Regions from separate parts of the Dactylosporangium sp. NPDC005572 genome, predicted to be linked through region 2. Evidence: predicted binding sites of a transcription regulator. Region 2 holds the regulator's gene; the other holds the start of a gene.
What was found. Region 2 encodes HrcA, which represses chaperone genes, less so after heat shock. Its sites were predicted from a motif close to GGTTNGCACNCTCNNNNNGAGNGTGCNAACC; they were not measured.
Positions count from the first base shown of each region.

Region 1: the regulator HrcA is predicted to act here: its motif matches at 2,114-2,144, upstream of groES (co-chaperone GroES).

Region 1 covers NZ_JBEXCY010000012.1:2,991-10,382, forward strand. Annotated here, with positions in the region: gene groL (chaperonin GroEL) at 1-1,627, opposite strand, end outside; gene groES (co-chaperone GroES) at 1,721-2,035, opposite strand; gene ABZS66_RS08985 (class I SAM-dependent methyltransferase) at 2,223-3,410, shown strand; gene ABZS66_RS08990 (hypothetical protein) at 3,373-4,119, opposite strand; gene ybaK (Cys-tRNA(Pro) deacylase) at 4,137-4,616, shown strand; gene ABZS66_RS09000 (DUF1707 domain-containing protein) at 4,636-4,911, shown strand; gene ABZS66_RS09005 (ABC transporter ATP-binding protein) at 4,900-6,627, opposite strand; gene ABZS66_RS09010 (ABC transporter ATP-binding protein) at 6,628-7,392, opposite strand, start outside.
Region 2 covers NZ_JBEXCY010000105.1:1,128-8,519, reverse strand. Annotated here, with positions in the region: gene ABZS66_RS36675 (hypothetical protein) at 1-168, opposite strand, end outside; gene ABZS66_RS36670 (enoyl-CoA hydratase-related protein) at 229-1,002, opposite strand; gene hemW (radical SAM family heme chaperone HemW) at 1,020-2,216, shown strand; gene ABZS66_RS36660 (DUF4870 domain-containing protein) at 2,249-2,782, opposite strand; gene hrcA (heat-inducible transcriptional repressor HrcA) at 2,967-3,989, shown strand; gene dnaJ (molecular chaperone DnaJ) at 4,076-5,200, shown strand; gene ABZS66_RS36645 (16S rRNA (uracil(1498)-N(3))-methyltransferase) at 5,197-5,901, shown strand; gene ABZS66_RS36640 (SDR family oxidoreductase) at 5,983-6,711, opposite strand; gene ABZS66_RS36635 (histidine triad nucleotide-binding protein) at 6,730-7,080, shown strand; gene ABZS66_RS36630 (serine hydrolase domain-containing protein) at 7,077-7,392, shown strand, end outside.

The DNA.
Region 1 (7,392 bases), on a different contig from region 2:
GCGAGTGGCCGTGCCCGTGGCCGTGGCCGTGACCGCCGGCGGCGGGCTCCGGGGCCTCGGGCTTCTCGACGATCAGGCTCTCCGTGGTCAGGAGCAGGCCCGCAATCGACGCGGCGTTGGCGACCGCGCTGTGGGTCACCTTCACCGGGTCGACGATGCCCGACTTGACCAGGTCGACGTAGTCGCCCGTGGCGGCGTCCAGGCCGTGACCGAAGTCCTGGGCCTGCACCTTGCCGACCACGACGTAGCCGTCGAAGCCCGCGTTCTGGGCGATCCAGCGCAGCGGCTCGACCAGGGACTTGCGGACGATGGCGACGCCGACCTTCTCGTCGCCGGTCAGGCCCAGGTCGCCGTCGAGGACCGGGGCGATCTGGGTCAGGGCGGCGCCGCCGCCCGGGACGATGCCCTCCTGGACCGCGGCCTTGGTGGCCGAGATCGCGTCCTCGATGCGGTGCTTGCGCTCCTTCATCTCGATCTCGGTCGCGGCGCCGGCCTTGATGACGGCGACACCGCCGGAGAGCTTCGCGACGCGCTCGTTCAGCTTCTCCTTGTCCCAGTCGGAGTCGGACGCCTCGATCTCCTTGCGGAGCTGCTCGACGCGGGCGGTGACCTCGGACTTGTCGCCGCCGCCGTCGACGATCGTGGTCAGGTCCTTGGCGACCACGACGCGGCGGGTCCTGCCCAGCTGCTCCAGGCCGACGGTCTCCAGCTTGTAGCCGAGCTCCGGCGCGACCAGCTCGGCGCCGGTCAGGATCGCGATGTCCTGCAGCATCGCCTTGCGGCGGTCGCCGAAGCCGGGGGCCTTCACCGCGACGACCTTGAAGGTCTTGCGGATCGCGTTGACCACCAGGGTCGACAGGGCCTGGCCCTCGACGTCCTCGGCGATGATCAGCAGCGGCTTGTTGTCCTGGACGATCTTCTCCAGGAGGGGCAGCAGCTCCTCGATCGCGGCGATCTTCTGCGTGGTGATGAGGACGTAGGCGTCCTCGAGGACCGCCTCCTGCGCCTCCGCGTCGGTCACGAAGTGCGGGGAGATGAAGCCCTTGTCGAACTGCATGCCCTCGGTGACCTCGAGCTCGGTCGTGAGGGTCGAGCCCTCCTCGACCGTGATGACGCCGTCGCGGCCGACCCGCTCCATCGCCGACGCGATCAGGTCGCCGATCGCGGCGTCCTGGGCCGAGATGGTGGCGACCTGGGCGATCTCGGTGTGGCTCGCGACCGGGGTCGCCTTCTCCTTCAGCGCCTTGACGACGGCGGCCGCGGCCGCGTCCATGCCGCGCTTGAGGCCGGTCGGGTTGGCACCCGCGGTGACGTTGCGCAGGCCCTCGCGGACCAGCGCCTGGGCGAGCACGGTGGCCGTCGTGGTGCCGTCACCGGCCACGTCGTTGGTCTTGGTCGCGACCTCTTTGACCAGCTGCGCGCCGAGGTTCTCGTAGGGGTTGGCGAGCTCGATCTCCTTGGCGATCGTCACGCCGTCGTTGGTGATGGTCGGGGCACCGAACTTCTTGTCCAGGACGACGTTGCGCCCCTTGGGGCCGAGCGTGACCTTGACCGTGTCGGCCAGGCGGTTGACGCCGTGCTCCAGCAGGTGGCGCGCCTCGTCGGAGAAGCTCAGGATCTTCGACATGCTTGTGAATTCCCTTCAAAGCGACACCGCCCCGGCCGCCTGCGCTCCTGCGCACGGTCCGGGGCGGTGGCCACTGCTACTTGGTCTGGATCGTCACTTCTCGATGACGGCGAGCACGTCACGCGCGGAGAGCACGAGGTACTCCTCGCCCGCGTACTTGACCTCGGTGCCGCCGTACTTCGAGTAGATGACCGTGTCGCCGACCTTCACGTCGATCGGAACCCGGTTGCCCTTGTCGTCGATCCGACCGGGGCCGACCGCGAGGACCGTGCCCTCCTGGGGCTTCTCCTTGGCGGTGTCCGGAATGACGATGCCCGAGGCGGTGGTCGTCTCAGCCTCGTTGGCCTGGACCAGAATGCGGTCCTCGAGCGGCTTGATCGCAACCTTCGTCGCGGTAGTCACGGGCATACCCTCCTGGGGTATTGATTCTTGCGCTATCGAGTGCCCGGTGAAGCCGTCGTCGCGGGTGCCGGCTCCGGCCGGGGTGGCTGGCACCCTCGACACGAGAGTGCTAATCGGAGGTTATGTCGCGGTCTAGCACTCCGTCAAGGAGAGTGCCAAACACGCCACGAAATCACCCGCGCATAATCGTCGGGTGGACGTCGACGACCTGCTCAGCGAGGCCGGCCAGCGCGCATTGACGGCCGCCGCGGCGATCGGCACCGCAGACCCGCTCAAGGCAGCTGAACGCCTCCGCGCCCAGGGTATTCCACCCGCCCTCGCCGCCGCCGCGCTCACCCAGGTCGAGCTGCGCCGGAGGGCCGCCGCGAAGTTCGGCGCCGACGCGGCCGTGATGCTGTTCACCCGGGCGGGCCTGGAGCAGGCCACCCGGGCGGTCGTCGCGGACCGGCGCGCGCAGCGCCTCAGGCGCGCCGGGGTGACCAGCGTCGCCGACCTCGGCTGCGGCATCGGCGCCGACACGATCGCGTTCGCGCGGGCCGGGCTGCGGGTCCGGGCGGTGGAGGCCGACGCCGCCACGGCCCGGATCGCGGAGGCCAACGCCGCGGCGCTGCGCCTCACGGGCGTGACGGTCGAGCACGGCGACGCCACCGAGGTGGAACCAGCGACCGACGCCGTCTTCTGCGACCCGGCCCGCCGGACGAAGGGCGGCCGGCGGGTGTTCGACCCCAGGGCGTACGAGCCGCCGTGGGACTTCGTCACCGCCCTGCCCGGCCGCACGCCGCACACCGTGCTCAAGCTCGCACCCGGCATCGACCACGACCTGTTGCCCGACAACGCCGAGGGCGAATGGGTGAGCGTCGACGGCGACCTGGTCGAGGCGGCGGCCTGGTGCGGCCCCCTCGCCGAGGTGCCCCGCCGGGCCACTGTGATCACCGCCACCTCGACCCACGAGCTCACCGGCACCGGCCGGGAGCAGGCCCCGGTCGCCGGGCCGAAGCGGTACCTCCACGACCCCGACGGCGCCGTCATCCGCGCGCACCTCGTCGCCGAGTTCGCCGCGGCGGTCGGCGGCACCCTCGCCGACCCGACGATCGCCTACACCTACACCGACGAGCCGGCGACAGGCCCCTTCGCCCGCACGTACGAGGTCCTCGAGCACCTGCCCGTCGCGCTCAAGCGGCTCCGGGCGGCACTGCGCGACCTCGACACCGGGCCGTTGACCATCCTCAAACGCGGCTCCGCCCTCGACGTCGAGGAGCTCCGCCGCAGCCTCCGGCTCACCGGCTCGAACCCCGCCACCGTCGCGCTCACCCGCATCGCGGGCGAGCCGGCGGTACTGCTGCTCAGAACAGCGGCTGGCCCAGCCGCTGCTGGAGGTTGACCAGCACGTCCTCGGCGAGCAGCTCGGGCTGGCGCCGCCCCAGCTGCTCCATCAGGAACAGCCCGGTGTCCCGGCACATCTCGTACGTCAGCCGGTCGTGCAGCCAGCGCAGCCACTCGACGATCTCGTTGACGTAGAAGGACACGCTCTGCTCCGAGTTGCGCTGCCGCCGCTCCTCGGCCACCACCTGCAGCGCCGCGACCAGGCGCCGGATCGGGAAGTCGTGCCCGGCCAGGGCGTCGGCGAACACGTCGGCCCGGTGCCGCGGCACGGTCGGCGCGACGGTCAGCTTCGGGAACGGCGGCTCGCCGGCCGTCCACACCTGGGCGCTGCGCGGCACGAACTCCGGCTCCAGCACCACGTCGACGCGGGAGGCGTGCCCGGGGTCGTCGACCGCGACGAGCACGCGGGGCGCGTAGCTGTTGGCCTTCGTCACGTACCGCGACAGCCCCGTCGCCTCCTCGACGCAGAACCGCCCGTCCGGCAGCGCCAGCTTCCCGTCGAAGACCAGCTTCCCGACCCGCGGGCCGGCCCCCTGCCACAGCCGCACCCGCACCAGCCCGACCTGCGGCCGCGCCGCGACCCGGACGTGGTGCTCCGTCGCCGTGACCGGGCCGTCGCCGTCGAACACGGACAAATCCACCGCGGTCGTGGCGCCCAGGAAGATGTGGCCGTGGCCGAGGTACATCTGGACGGCACCGATCTGCATCTCGCTATTGTGGGCCAGTGGCGAGCAAGGGCACCCCGGCGACCGCACTGCTGACGCGAGCGAAGATCGTGTTCACCCCGCACACCTACGAGGTCGACCCCCGGGCCGCCTCCTACGGCGAGGCCGCCGCCGCGGCGCTGGGGGTCGACCCGGCGCGGTTGTTCAAGACGCTGGTGACGACCGTCGACGGCAAGCTGACCGTCGGCGTGGTCCCGGTGTCGAGCTCCCTCGATCTCAAGGCATTGGCCGCCGCCGTCGGCGGGAAGCGGGCCGCGATGGCCGAGCCGGCCGCCGCCGAGCGCGCGACGGGGTACGTGACGGGCGGCATCTCGCCGGTCGGGCAGCGCTCCCGGCTGCCGATCGTCATCGACGCGTCGGCGTCGGGCTTCGAGACGATGTTCGTCTCCGGGGGGCGCCGCGGCCTGCAGATCGAGCTGGCCCCGGACGACCTGGTGAAGGTGACGGACGCGATCACGGCGGACATCGCAACTCGGTGAGGAGCCGTATCCTGATGCCGTGCGCGCCTCCGACGAAGACCGCGAGCGGGTGATCACCGACCTGCAGCGGCACACGAAGGCGGGCCGGCTCACCCTCGACGAGTTCGCCGAGCGCGCCGGCACCGTCTACGCGGCCAAGACCCTCGCCGAGCTGCACCGGGCCACCGTCGACCTGCCCAAGCTCAGCCGGGAGCTGGCCGAGCCGGTGAGCAACGACCGGCAGCTCCTGCTCACGTTCCTGTTCGCGATCGTCGCCGTCGTCGTGATCGGCACCTTCTACGCCCTATTCCACTGAGCCGTGCCACGACCGCCACAGCGCGGCGTAGGCCCCGCCGGCGGCGACGAGGTCGTCGTGGCTGCCCAGCTCGGTGATCCGGCCGTCCTCGACGACCGCCACCCGGTCGGCGTCGTGCGCGGAGAACAGCCGGTGCGCGATCGCGATCACCGTGCGCCCTTCGAGCGCGCCGGCCAGGGACCGCTCCAGGTGCCGCGCGGCCCGCGGGTCGATGAGTGACGTCGCCTCGTCCAGCACGAGCGTGTGCGGGTCGGCCAGGACCAGGCGGGCCAGGGCCAGCTGCTGCGCCTGCGCGGGCGACAGCGCCGGCCCGGTGGTGCCGAGGCCGTCGGGCAGGGCGTTCACCCAGTCGAGCGCGTCGACGGTGGCGAGCGCCGCGAGGAGCTCGTCGTCGGTGGCGCCGGGCCGGGCCAGGGTCAGGTTGTCGCGCAGGGTGCCCATGAACACGTGGTGCTCCTGGGTGACCAGGGCGACGTGCCCGCGCAGCTCGTCGAGCGGGAGGTCGGTGAGCGGCACCCCGCCGACCTCGACGGTGCCGGCGCGGGGCGCGTGGATGCCGGCGAGGAGCCGCCCGAGGGTCGACTTGCCGGCGCCGGACGGGCCGACCATCGCGATCCGCTCGCCGGGCCGCACGTCGAGGCTGACGCCGTGCAGCACGTCGCGGCCCTCCACGTAGGCGTACCGGACGTCGCGCGCCTCCAGCCGCTCGTCGCCGGGCCGCGCGGCGGACGGGGGCACGTCCGGCGCCGCGGCCGAGCGCACGCCGACGATCCGGGCGAACGACGCCAGGCCCAGCTGGAGCTCGTCGAACCAGGACAGGATGTGGTCGAGCGGGTCGATGATCGCGACGAGGTACAGCACGCCGGCCGTGACCTCGCCGACCGTGGCCCAGCCCTCGAACACGAACCAGCCGCCGGCCACGAGGGCGACGGCGCCGGGCAGCACGTAGCCGAACTCGGTGAGCGGGAACCAGACCGTGCGCAGCGACAGCGTGTACCGGGCCGCCGCGTACGTCTGGCCCAGCTGCTCCTGGGTGCGGTCGATGCGCCGCCGCCGCAGGCCGAGCGTCTCGACGGTCCGGGCGCCCTCGACGGTCTCGGTCAGCCCGTCGGTCAGCCCGGCGAACGCGGCGCCCTCGCGCAGGTAGCCGGGGGCGGCCCGGCGGAAGTACCACCGCGAGCTGGGGTACAGCACCGGGACCGCGACCAGGCAGGGCAGCAGCAGGATCGGGTTGACCAGCGCGATCGCGCCGAACGTGAGGATCATCTGCAGCAGCGAGATGACGATCGTCGGCACCGCCAGCTGCACCGTGTCGGAGGTGCGGCCGACGTCGCGCGACGCCCGGGTGAGCAGGTCGCCGGTGCCCGCCCGCTCCACCGTGGACAGCGGGACGGCCAGCACCCGGTCGACGAACTCCTCCCGCAGCCGCGCGAGGACGGCCTCGCCGAGCCGCGCCGACGCCAGCCGGGCCGCCCGGACGAGCACCGCCTGGGCGACCACGAACCCGGCGATGGCGATGGCCACGCGATCCACAGTGGCGGCGGTGGTACCCCGGGAGACCCGCTCCACCAGGCCACCGAGCAGCCACGGGGCGGCGAGCCCGGCCACGGCGGCCAGCAGGTGCAGGGCGAGCACCCAGGCCAGCGTCCGCGGATAGGCGGCGAAGAGCCGCCGGAGGTAGGCGCGGACCTCGGCGCCGGTGGCGACGGGCAGCATCTAGTCCTCCTCGCGGGTGACGACGCCCCGGTACTGCGGGCAGGTGTCGAGCAGCTCCCGGTGCGACCCGACGGCGGCGACCCGCCCGTCGGCGCCGACGAAGGCGACGCGGTCGGCCCGGTCGAGCAGCAGCGGGCTGGTGGTGCAGACGACCGTGGTCCGCCCGGCGCGGGCCTTCGGCAGCCGGTCGGCGATGCGCGCCTCGGTGTGCGCGTCGACGGCGCTGGTGGGTTCGACGAGCACGAGCACGGGTGGGTCGAGCGCGAGCACCCGGGCCAGCCGCAGCCGCTGCTGCTGGCCCCCGGAGAAGTCGCGGCCGCTCTCGGCGATCTCGGTGCCGAGCCCGTCGGGGAGGGCGTCGACGATGTCCTCGGCGCTGGCGGCGTGCAGCGTGGCGGTACCGCCGCCGATCTCGTCCCGCAGCACACCCCGGAACAGCCGGTCGTCGTTGTCGGCGACCACGATGTGGGCGCGCACCTCGGCGAGGGCGAGCCGGGTCAGCGGCCGCCCGGCCAGGCGGGCCGCGGAGCCGGGGACGAGCAGCCCGAGCCGGTCGGCGATCCCGGCCGCGTCCTCGGGCCGGGCCGCGGCGAGCGCCGTCAGCTCGCCCTGGCGGGCCGTGAACCCCGACGCGGGGTCGTCGAGGTCGCCGTCGGCGAGCGGCTCGGGGCCGGCCGGGGTGACCACCTCGGGCTCGATCTGGAGCAGGTCGACGACCCGCCGGGCGGCGACGAGGCCGCGGGTCACCTTCTCGGCGAACTCGGT
Region 2 (7,392 bases):
GGTCGTGGGCGACGAGGACGACCCGGTGCCCGCGCCCACCACGCAGGCCTTCCCGGTGGGGATGCGCAGCGGCAGCTGGTCGCTGATCCGGTGCAGGACGACATACGCGCCGATGGTCACGGCAATGGCCACGGCCGCAGTCACCGCGACCGTCTGTCGAACACGCATTGTCACCTCCCGCCCGAGAACTCGACCAGCGTACGTGCCAACCGCCACCTCACCGGACGCTTACGCGCCGTCCGGGATCCAGTTTGGTGCCCTTTTCTCCCGGTAGGCGACGATCCCTTCGAACCCTTCCGCCGACCCGAAATATCCGACAGAGAGCTCGGTCAGCTCGGCCACGTCGTCACGGAACGTGTCGGCTTTCCGGCGCCGCAGCAGTCGCTTGGTCCCCGCCAGGGCGCCCGGGGCCCCGCGGACGAGCGCGGCGACGTAGGCGTCGACCGTCGCGTCCAGCGAGCCGGCGTCGACCGCGGCGGTCACCAGGCCCACCTCGGCCGCCCGGGCGCCGCCGAACGTGTCCCCGGTGAGGAACAGCTCGGCGGCCGCGCGCGGTGACAGCCGCGGCAGCACTGTGGCGGAGATCACGGCGGGGATCACGCCGATGCGGACCTCGGAGAAGGCGAACGTCGCGTCGACCGTGCACACGGCGAGGTCGGCGGCGGCGATCAGGCCCAGCCCACCGGCCCGCGCCGGGCCGGCGACCCGCGCGACGACCGGCTTGCCGCTCTCCCAGATGGCCGCGAGGACCTCGCCGACCCGGTTGATCGGCGGCTTGCCCTTCCCGAAGGCCTCGGCGGTCTCCTTGAGGTCGGCGCCGGAGCAGAACACCGGGCCGGTGTGCGTCAGCACGACGACCCGGACCGTGTCGTCGGCCTCGGCGGCGGCCAGGGCGGCGAGCAGCTCCTCGATCAGCGCCGTCGACAGCGCGTTGCGGTTGGACGGGCTGTCGAGGGTGAGCGTCGCCACGCCCCGCTCGGTTTGTGACCGCACGAGAGACATGCGGGCACACTAGTGAAATGCCCGGAGCACTGCCAGAAGGCGAGCCGATCCCACTCGACGGTTCCCTCCCCGACGGGGTCGCCGACACCGCCGGCGCGGAGGGCTTCGGCGTCTACGTCCACGTGCCCTTCTGCGCCACCCGCTGCGGCTACTGCGACTTCAACACCTACACGGCGAGTGAGGGCGTGGTCAGCACCGGCTACGTCGAGCAGGTCCTCGACGAGCTGGCCCTCGCCGCGAAGGTGGTCCGCCCGCCCCGGGTCGACACCGTGTTCTTCGGCGGCGGCACGCCGACCCTGCTGCCCCCGGCCGAGCTGGGCCGCATCCTCGCCGGCATCGACCGCACGTGGGGCCTCGCCGCGGACGCCGAGGTCACGACCGAGGCCAACCCCGAGTCGGTCGATCCGGCGGCGCTGCGCGAGCTGCGCGCGGCCGGGTTCAACCGGATCTCGCTCGGCATGCAGTCCGCGGCGCCGCACGTGCTGGCGGTGCTGGACCGGCGGCACACCCCGGGCCGGCCGGCGCGGGCGGCCGAGGAGGCGCGCGACGCTGGATTCACCCACGTCAATCTTGATCTCATCTACGGTACCCCGGGAGAACGCGCCGAGGACTTCGCCGCTTCGCTGCGCACGGTCGTCGACGCCGGGGTCGACCACGTCAGCGCCTACGCGCTCATCGTCGAGGACGGCACCCGCATGGCCGCCCGCATGCGCCGCGGCGAGCTGCCCTACCCGGACGACGACGTCGCCGCCGACCGCTACCTGCAGGCGGAGGAGGCCCTGACCGCCGCCGGGCTGGGCTGGTACGAGGTGTCGAACTGGTCCCGCGAGGCACCCTGCCGGCACAACGAGCTCTACTGGCGCGGCGGCGACTGGTGGGGGCTCGGTCCGGGCGCACACAGCCACGTGCGCGGGGTGCGCTGGTGGAACGTCAAACACCCGCACGCCTACGCGGCGCGGCTCGCGGACGGGGCGTCGCCCGGGCAGGCCCGTGAGGTACTGACGAGGGAAGAACAGCACATGGAGGACGTGCTGCTGCGAATCCGGCTCGCCGAGGGGCTGCCGCTGGCGATGCTCCCGCCGGGTGCGCTCGCCGCGGCCCGCGACTGCCTGGCCGACGGGCAACTGGAGGCCGGCGCGTTCGAGGCCGGCCGGGCGGTGCTGACGCTGCGCGGGCGGCTGCTGGCCGATCTGGTGGCGCGCGCCCTCACGTGAGCGGGGCGCGCGCCGAAGCGGACGTGCGTGACTTACTTGATGAAGCGGAAGGTCGCCGGGTAGCGGTACAGCTCGCCGCCGTTGGCCTTCATGCCGCCGATGATGGCGAAGATGATGATGAAGATCCAGACCAGGAACGGCACGAAGAACAGGATGCCGAACGAGCAGACCGACAGGACGACAGCGATGATCATCGCGATGCCCCACGTGATGTGGAAGTTCAGCGCCTCGTTGGCGTGCGCCTTCACCGTGGGGGACTCGTTGCCCTTGGCCAGCAGCGCGATCAGCGGCGCGATGAAGCCGAGGATGATGCCGCCGAAGTGGGCGATGAGCGCCCAGGTCTTCTCGTCACTGTTCGCGTAGCCGACCGGCGCGCCCGGGGTGCCGTAGGCACCCGGCTGCTGGTAGCCGTAGGCACCGGGCTGCTGGTACTGCTGCTGGTCGTAACCCGGCTGGTAGCCCGCGCCGGACGTGGGGGGCACGTAACCACCGCCCGAGGTGGGCGGGGGGTAATTGGGGTCCGACGGCGAGCCGTACTCCCCCGGGGGGCGAGGTGGTTCACTCATGGGGGTCACGGTAGGGGCACCGATCAAGCGGCGCCAGCGACACGGCATGACTTCTTTTCGACAAACTTTGCGCAGACCAGGGCCGGACTGCCAGATTGCGCTCAAAACGGATCATCGCCTTGGTCGCCCCGGCGACGTAGACTGGCACTCACTACGCGGGAGTGCCAGTCTTCGAGGAGGTGCCATGGCCCTTGACGAGCGGAAGCTGGAAGTGCTGCGCGCCATCGTCGAGGACTACGTCGCCACCCAGGAGCCGGTCGGCAGCAAGGCGCTGGTCGAGCGGCACAACCTGCGCGTGTCGCCGGCGACGGTGCGCAACGACATGGCGGTGCTGGAGGACGAGGGATACATCCGGCAGCCGCACACGAGCGCCGGCCGGGTCCCGACCGACGCCGGCTATCGGCTGTTCGTCGACAAGCTGTCCCGGATCAAGCCGCTCAGCCAGGCCGAGCGCCGGGCCATCGAGCGGTTCCTGATCGGCGCGGTCGACCTCGACGACGTCGTCCACCGCACCGTCCGCCTGCTCGCGCAGCTCACCCGGCAGGTCGCCGTCGTGCAGTATCCGAGCCTGTCCCGGGCCAGCGTCCGGCACTTCGAGCTCGTGCCGATCTCCACCACCCGGCTCATGGTCGTGATGATCGCCGAGACCGGCCGGGTCGAGCAGCGCCTCGTCGACCTGCCCGGCCCGATCCTCGCCGACGACGTCACCGAGCTGCGCCGGAGGATCAACGAGAAGCTCGTCGGCAAGCGGCTGGTCGACACCCCGCCGCTGGTCCAGGCCCTCGTCGAGGAGTCCGGGCCGGCCCTGCGCCCGCCGATGGCCGCCCTGTCGACGGTCCTGCTGGAGACGCTGGTGGAGCGCACCGAGGAGCGCATCGCGCTCGCCGGCACCGCCAACCTCGCCCGCGGCGGGCTGCTCGACTTCCAGGGCTCGCTCCGCCCGATCCTCGAGGCGCTCGAGGAAGAGGTCATCCTGCTCAAGCTCTTCGGCGAGGTGGAGCCCAGCATGACTCGGGTGCGCATCGGCGACGAGAACGAGATCGAGGATCTGCGCGGCACGTCGATCGTCGCCACCGGCTACGGCCCGGGGTCGATCGTCGTCGGCGGGATGGGCGTGCTCGGCCCGACCCGGATGGATTACCCCGGCAACATCGCCACCGTGCGCGCCGTGGCACGCTACGTGGGCGACATGCTGGCGCAAAGTTAACCGGGTGACCGAGCGCGGCGGCCGTGTCGGGCGTCGCCTGAAGGAAGTTGAACAATCTCATGGACGAGTCAGGGGCATAGGACTCAGTGGCGAAGGACTATTACGGGATTCTCGGCGTCAAGCGGGACTCCACGGCCGATGAGATCAAGCGGGCCTACCGGCGGTTGGCCCGCGAGTTCCACCCGGACGTCAATCCCGACCCGGCCGCGCAGGAGAAGTTCAAAGAGATCAACGCCGCCTACGAGGTCCTGTCCGACCCCCGCAAGCGGGAGATGGTCGACCTGGGCGGCGACCCGCTGGCGCCCAGCGGCGGCGGTGGCGGCCCGGCCGGCGGCGCGTTCGTCGGCTTCCAGGACATCATGGACGCCTTCTTCGGCACCACGTCGAGCCGCGGGCCGCGCCCGCGCGTCCGGCCCGGCGCCGACGCGATCCTGCGCCTCGACCTCGACCTGCACGAGACGGCGTTCGGCGTCGAGGCGCCGATCACGGTCGACACCGCCGTCGTCTGCAACACCTGCTCCGGCGCCGGCACCGCGCCCGGCACCCACCCGCAGACCTGCGAGATCTGCGGCGGCCGCGGCGAGGTCCAGTCGGTCCAGCGCACCTTCCTCGGCCAGGTCGTGTCGGCCCGCCCGTGCTCGGCCTGCCAGGGCTTCGGCACGGTCATCCCGCACCCCTGCGCCACCTGCGGCGGCGACGGCCGGGTCCGCACCCGCCGCACGCTGACCGTCAAGATCCCGTCCGGCGTCGAGGACGGCATGCGCATCCGCCTCGCCCAGCAGGGCGAGGTCGGCCCCGGCGGCGGCCCGCCCGGCGACCTCTACGTCGAGATCCACGAGCGCCCGCACGACGTGTACTCGCGCAAGGACGACGACCTGCACTGCCGCGTGACGGTCCCGATGACGGCGGCCGCCCTCGGCACCCGCCTGACCATCAAGACCCTCGACGGCGAGGAGACGGTCGACGTCAAGGCGGGCACCCAGCCGACGTCCACGCTGCGCATCCGCGGCAAGGGCGTCCCCCACCTGCGCGGCACCGGCCGCGGCGACCTCTACGTCCACCTCGACGTGCGCACCCCGACCCGGCTGGAGCCGGAGCAGGAGCGCCTGCTGCGCGAGTTCGCCCGCTCCCGCGGCGAGGAGGTGGCCGAGCTGTCGAAGCAGGGCGGCTTCTTCTCCCGTATGCGGGACGCCTTCAACGGCCACGCGTGAGCCTGCCGCTGTTCCTGGTCGGCTCGCTGCCGGCGGCCCCGGGGGCGTTCCGCCTCGACGGGCCCGAGGGGCACCACGCCGCTGACGTGCAGCGGATCACCGCGGGTGAGCGCCTCCTGCTCGGCGACGGCCGGGGCGGGATCGCGACGGCGGTCGTCACCGCCGCCCGCAAGGGCGTGCTCGAGCTCGACGTCGAGGGCGTCGAACAGGTGCCCGCCCCTGCTCCCGCGATCACCGTCGTGCAGGGGATCGCCAAGGGGGAGCGGGGCGAGCTGGCGGTCCAGCTCATGACCGAGCTCGGCGTCGACCGGATCGTGCCGTGGCAGGCGGCCCGCTCCATCGCGCGGTGGAAGGACGCCAAGCCCCTGGAGCGGTGGCGGTCCACGGTGCGGGAGGCGGCCAAGCAGTCCCGCCGGCCCTGGCTGCCCGAGGTCACCGAGCCCGTTCGGCAGCTGCGGCTGGAGGGCGCGGTCCTCGTGCTGCACGAGGAGGCGGCGGTACCGCTGTCGGCCGTCGAACTGCCCTCCTCGACGGACATCACGCTGGTCGTCGGCCCCGAGGGCGGCATCGCCCCGGAGGAGCTGGACACGCTGAGCGCGGCCGGCGCCCGCCCCGTGCGGCTGGGGCGGGAGGTGCTGCGCACCTCGAGCGCCGGCGCGGCCGCGATCGCGGCCCTCTCGGTGCGGCTCGGCCGCTGGTAGGCTGCGCCGGTCACGCGGGGTAGTCGCGTGGTGCGGCGATTTGGCGGCGGCGGGTACGTTGATAAGGCAGCCGCGTCGACGTCAGCGGAAGTAGCTGGCGCCGTTCAGGTCCAGCACCGAGCCCGAGGCCCACTCCGACGACGCCAGGAACAGCACCGCCGCAGCGACCTCGTCGGGGCGCGCGACCCGGTTGAACGGGCTCTGCGCACGGATAGCGTCGCCGTCGCCCTGGTCCATGATCGCCTGGCCCATGTCGGTGGCGACGAAGCCCGGGGCGACAGCGTTGACGGCGATGCCGCTCGGCCCGAGGGCCAGCGCGAGGGACTGGGTCATCGAGTTGAGCCCGGCCTTCGCCGCACCGTAGGCGGGGTAGCGGGGCTCGCCGCGGAACGCGCCGCGCGACGACACGTTGACGATCCGCCCGCCGGGGCCCAGGTGGCGGGCCGCGCAGAAGCAGACGTTGGCCGGGCCGACCAGGTTGACGGCGAGCGTCTCCTGCCAGGCCGCCTGCCACTCGTCGTAGCCCTGCTCCAGGATCGGGTGCTCCACCGCCGTGGCCGCGTTGTTCACGACCACGTCCAGGCCGCCGAGCGCCGCGGCGGCCGCGTCGACGAACGTGCGCACCGACGCCGGGTCGCCCAGGTCGCCCGACACGATCGCGTGGCCCTCGCCCGGCAGGGCGGTGACGTCGAGGCCGGGGGAGTTGCGGTGGTGGAGGGCGACGCGGTCGCCGTTCGCGGCGAAGGCGTGGGCGATCGCGGCGCCGATGCCACGGGAGGCGCCCGTGACCAGGACTCTGCGTGCAGACATGCGGCCTAGTATGCCTAGGTGACGAATGACTGCCTGTTCTGCCGCATCGTCGCGGGGGAGATCCCGGCGACCGTGGTGCACGAGACCGACGAGACGCTCGCGTTCCGTGACATCGGGCCCAAGGCGCCCGTCCACGTGCTGGTGATCCCCAAGGCGCACCACGCCGACGTCGCCGAGCTCGCCGCCGCCGACCCGGCCCTCGCCGGGACGCTGCTCGCCGCCTGCGCCGCGGTCGCCGCGGGGGAGGGGCTCAAGGAGGACGGGTACCGGGTGATCTTCAACGTCGGCGCGCACAGCGGCCAGGAAGTCTTCCACGTCCACGCGCACGTCCTCGGCGGCAGGCCGCTGGGCCCGATGGTCTCGGCATGAGGCCGGCGCAGCGGTACGAGCGCATCGTCCGGCGAGTGCAGGCGGAGGCCCGCGTGCCGGCGCTCAGCGTCGCGGTCCACCGTGCCGATCGTCCACTGTGGACATTCCAGGTCGGGGCAGACGCCGGTACGCAGCTGCGCATCGGGTCGGTCACCAAGACGTTCACGGCGGTGCTCGTCATGCAGTGCCGCGACGACGGGCTGCTCGACCTCGACGACCAGATCGCCCGCCACCTGCCGGTCAAGGCGCACGGCGAGCTGGCGATCGGCCGGATGCTCTCGCACCTGTCGGGCCTGCAGCGGGAGCCGTTCG